2 regions of the Cellulosimicrobium sp. I38E genome follow, and region 2 is predicted to be linked to the other one. Evidence: riboswitches for the same ligand, from Rfam matches in the RefSeq annotation. Region 2 holds a riboswitch; the other holds the start of a gene.
What was found. Region 2 has a riboswitch for FMN ahead of ribD (bifunctional diaminohydroxyphosphoribosylaminopyrimidine deaminase/5-amino-6-(5-phosphoribosylamino)uracil reductase RibD). Riboswitches for the same ligand answer to the same signal wherever they lie in the genome.
Positions count from the first base shown of each region.

Region 1: it holds a riboswitch for FMN, as region 2 does, so the genes downstream of both, pnuC (nicotinamide riboside transporter PnuC) here and ribD (bifunctional diaminohydroxyphosphoribosylaminopyrimidine deaminase/5-amino-6-(5-phosphoribosylamino)uracil reductase RibD) in region 2, are expected to answer to the same signal.

Region 1 is NZ_LUAZ01000061.1:23,991-26,182, reverse strand. Features, by position in the region: gene A0J59_RS17315 (MOSC domain-containing protein) at 1-255, opposite strand, end outside; gene A0J59_RS17310 (TetR/AcrR family transcriptional regulator) at 338-1,099, shown strand; FMN riboswitch at 1,201-1,326, shown strand; gene pnuC (nicotinamide riboside transporter PnuC) at 1,476-2,174, shown strand.
Region 2 is NZ_LUAZ01000044.1:1,637-3,828, reverse strand. Features, by position in the region: gene A0J59_RS14605 (riboflavin synthase) at 1-6, opposite strand, end outside; gene ribD (bifunctional diaminohydroxyphosphoribosylaminopyrimidine deaminase/5-amino-6-(5-phosphoribosylamino)uracil reductase RibD) at 6-1,130, opposite strand; FMN riboswitch at 1,290-1,415, opposite strand; gene rpe (ribulose-phosphate 3-epimerase) at 1,631-2,192, opposite strand, start outside.

The DNA.
Region 1 (2,192 bases), on a different contig from region 2:
CTTCGTCGGCAGGTCGCCGTGGGTGAGCGTGACGTTGCGACGCGTGAGTCCGGGGTCGATCTCCTGCCCGAGGTCCGCGGACGCGTCCGCGAGGTCGGTCAGCGTCTGGATCGTCACGTGCCGGTGCTTGGAGCCGTGGTACCGGTCGCCGACGAGGCCCTTGCCCTCCTCGGCCTCCACCTGCTCGACGACGCGGGTCGGCAGCCGCCGGGCCTTGGCGACGTGGATCGTGTGCACGCGGGGCTGGTCGGGCATGCTCCCAGCCTCGCACCTGGCCGGGCCGCACGACCACCACCCGGACCGGGCGAGCGGCGGGTACCGGTGTACCGTCCGGTGCATGACCGACGTCCGCAGCCGCACCCATGCCCAGGCCGTCGACGCAGCGATCGAGCTCTTCACCCGCAAGGGCTACGAGCAGACGACCGTCGAGGAGATCGCCGACGCCGCCCAGGTCAGCCGCGCCACCTTCTTCCGTCGCTACGGGTCCAAGGAGGACGTGGTCTTCGCAGACCACGAGCTCCTGCTCGACGAGGTCGTCGTCATGCTCGCCGCGACGCGACCCGTGCCCGACGCCGAGGGTCGGCTCACGCCGGACCCCGCCGTCGACCCGTACGTCGAGGTCTGCCGCGCGGCGCGGCTCGTGTTCGACCACCACGTGGGGCAGCGCGAGACGTCCCTGGCCCGCTGGCAGCTCCTCCAGCAGGTGCCGGCGCTGCGCGACCGCGAGCTCGTCACGACCCACCGCTACGAACGCGCCTTCACCGCGTACCTGCGCGACGCGCTCCCGCCGGACGAGCGCCGCTCCACCGCGTCCATCGCGTTCGCCGCGTCGGTCGTCGCCGTGCACAACGCGCTCCTGCGCCGGTGGCTGCGCTCCCCCGACCAGGACCTGCGTCCCCAGCTCGAGGAGGCGTTCGCGGACCTGCGCCGCGCCGCCGTCGGCCGGTACGCCGCACCCGACGCCGCCACCGCCCAGCGCCGCGACCCCGGGGACGGCCTGCCCGGCCGCCGCGTCGTCGTCACCGTGGTCGACGCGGGGGCGGACGCGCAGGGCGTCGCGGACGACGTCGCACGAGCGGTCCGCGACGCGCTCGCCTGAGCCCGTACGCCACCCGTCCCAGCCCGTGGGACGGCCGCGCGACCTCGTCGCGCGCGGGGAATGCCCGAGTAGCATCGGCGGTTGCAGAACGCAGTACGCACGAACGTGCTCCGGGGTCGGTGCAATTCCGAGCCGGCGGTGACAGTCCGCGACCCGCGCCCACGCGCGGTTGACCTGGTGGAACTCCAGGACCGACGGTGACAGTCCGGATGGGAGGAAGCACGTGCGGCGCGGCCGTCCTCGGCCGGGCTCTGACGAGCCCGCGCGACGAGGCACGGCCCCGCCGTGGTGAGCGACGCCGTCGGGCCCTCGTGGCCCGGCCCCGCCGCCCGCCCTCACCCCGGAGCCGACGTGCCCGGGAGGACGAGGACATCCGATGGACCTGATCCACGCGCTGTTCGACGCGCAGCTGACGATCGGCGACCAGCACCTGCTGTGGCGCGAGATCGTGGGCAACGGGTTCGGCCTGGCGTCGGCGCTGGGCGGCATGCGGCGCAAGGTGTGGGCGTGGCCGGTGGGCATCGTCGGCAACCTGCTGCTGCTCACGGTGTTCCTCGGCGCGGTCTTCGCGACGCCCAACCCCGTCAACCTGCTGGGCCAGGCGGGCCGCCAGGTGATGTTCGTCGTCGTGTCGGTCTACGGCTGGGTGCAGTGGCGCAAGACCCAGGCCCGGCTCGGCGACGCCGACGCGGACAGCCACGGTGTCGCCGTCGTGCCGCGCTGGGCGTCGTGGCGCCAGCGTGCGTTCCTCGTCGTCGCGCTCGTCGGCGGGACGGCGCTGCTCACCCCCGTGTTCCGCGCGCTCGAGTCGTACGAGCCCGTCTGGGCCGACGCGTGGATCTTCATGGGCTCGCTGCTCGCGACGTACGGCATGGCCAAGGGCTGGGTCGAGTTCTGGCTCATCTGGGTCGCGGTGGACGTCGTGGGCGTGCCGCTGCTGATCTCGGCCGGCTTCTACGCGTCCGCGTTCATGTACGTGTTCTACGGCGCGTTCACGCTCGTCGGGTTCTTCGTGTGGTGGCGCGTCAACCGCCGCGCGACGGCCGAGGCCGAGGCGGCGGGCGCGCCCGCCTGACCCGCGGGTCCGCGGCCC
Region 2 (2,192 bases):
GAACATCAGCCGTCCCGTCCTTCCGTGCTCTTCCTGGACACCACCAGCGCGTCGTCCCCGACGCGCCTCACCTCGACCGTGCGGAACCGGTGCGCGTCGGCGATCGTCGCCACGCCCAGCCCGTCCACGGCCCGCCGACCGCTCCCCAGCAGCACCGGGGCCACGTACGCGTGCAGCTCGTCGACCGCGCCCGCCGCGAGGAACGCCGTCGCGAGCGACGGACCCCCCTCCACGAGCACGTGCCTCACCTCACGGTCCCCGAGCCGGGCCAGCACCTCACCGACGTCGCGCGTCAGCAGGTGCACCAGCTCGCCACCCTCGCCGCGCACCCGCGCCGACGGGGGGATCCCGCGCAGCCCGACGACGACCCGCAGCGGCTGGTGCGCCGCGAGACGCCCGGCGCTCGCGGCATCCGTCGCGTGCACCCGTGCCGTGAGCTCCGGGTCGTCGGTCAGGAGGGTGCCCGTGCCGACGAGGATCGCGTCGACCTCGGCCCGAACCCGGTGCGCGTGCTCGCGTGCCGCCGGTCCGGTGATCCAGCGGCTCGTCCCGTCCTCGGCGGCGACGTAGCCGTCGAGCGTCGTCGCGGTCTTGAGCGTCACGTACGGCGTGCCCCGGCGCACGGACGTGAGCCACACCCGGAGGAGCTCCTCGCCCTCCGCGGCGCGCAGACCCCGCACGACCCGCACCCCGGCCGCGCTCAGGCGGTGGGCGCCGCCCGTCGCCACGGGGTTGGGGTCGGCGACGGCGTGCACGACCTCGGCGACGCCCGCGGCGACGAGCGCGTCGGCGCACGGCCCGGTGCGGCCCGTGTGGGCGCACGGCTCGAGCGTGACGACGGCGGTCGCGCCGGCGACGTCGACGCCGCGCTGCCGGGCGTCGGCGAGGGCCGCGGCTTCGGCGTGCAGCGTGCCCGCACCACGGTGGTATCCCTCGGCGAGCACGGGCCGCGGGTGCGGGTCCAGAGATTCCGGAGAGGCGCCGTAGGCCACCGGCCGACCGCCTGGGGCGGGGCCCAGGAGCACGCAGCCGACCCGAGGGTTGGGCCCGTGCGCGGGCCCGCGAGCCGCGAGCACGAGCGCGCGCGCCATCGCGGCGTCGATCGTCAGGGTGCGGGGGCGCTCGCCCATCGTCCTCCTCCCGGGCACGAGCGCTCCGGGGTGAGGGCGGGCGGCGGGGTCAGGCCTGGACCGGCCCGACGGCGTCGCTCACCACGGCGAGGCCGTCGCCGTCACGAACGGGTGCGCCGACGGGTCGCCGGAGCACCACGCTCTGGGCGTGGCCGCGCCGCACGTGCTTCCTCCCATCCGGACTGTCACCGTCGGTCCTGGAGTTCCACCAGGTCAACCGCGCGTGGGCGCGGGTCGCGGACTGTCACCGCCGGCTCGGAATTGCACCGACCCCGGAGCACGTTCGTGCGTACTGCTGCTTTCAACCGAGCATGCTACTCGCGCATTCCTCGGCACCGACACGTCCGCCCGTCGAGCGAACGTGAACCGGGCCACCCCGCTCCTCCGTGCCGGTTGGTGAGGTGTCTCGGTTCGGCGGGGTGGTTATGGCCGCTTGGCACACTATTTTTATCGGTACGAGAGAAGGAGCCCTCCGCTCGGGCTCCTTCTCGGGTCGGCCGTCAGTGCGCGTGCGCCGAGGCCTCCGCCAGCTCGCGCAGCGCCTGGATCTCGCCCGGCACGCTCTCCGCCCCGTACACCGCCGACCCCGCGACGAAGACGTTCGCCCCCGCGTCGGCCGCCCGCTCGATCGTCGAGCGCGACACTCCCCCGTCGACCTGGATCCACACGTCCAGACCCGACTCGCTCACGGCCTCGCGGGCCCGTCGGATCTTGGGGAGCGTCCCGTCGATGAACGACTGCCCGCCGAAGCCCGGCTCGACCGTCATGACGAGGATCATGTCGACCTCCGCCAGAAGGTCCAGGAAGGGCTCCACAGGCGTCGCAGGGCGCAGCGCGAGGCCCGCGCGGGCCCCCAGGCGCCGGAGCTCGCGAGCGAGCCGTACAGGGGCAGCAGCGGCCTCGGCGTGGAACGTCACGGACGCCGCCCCGGCCTCCGCGTACGCCGGCGCCCAGCGGTCCGGGTCCTCGATCATGAGGTGCGCGTCGATCGGGACCGGTGACACCTGCGCCAGACGCTCGAAGACGGGAAGCCCGATCGTGAGGTTCGGCACGAAGTGGTTG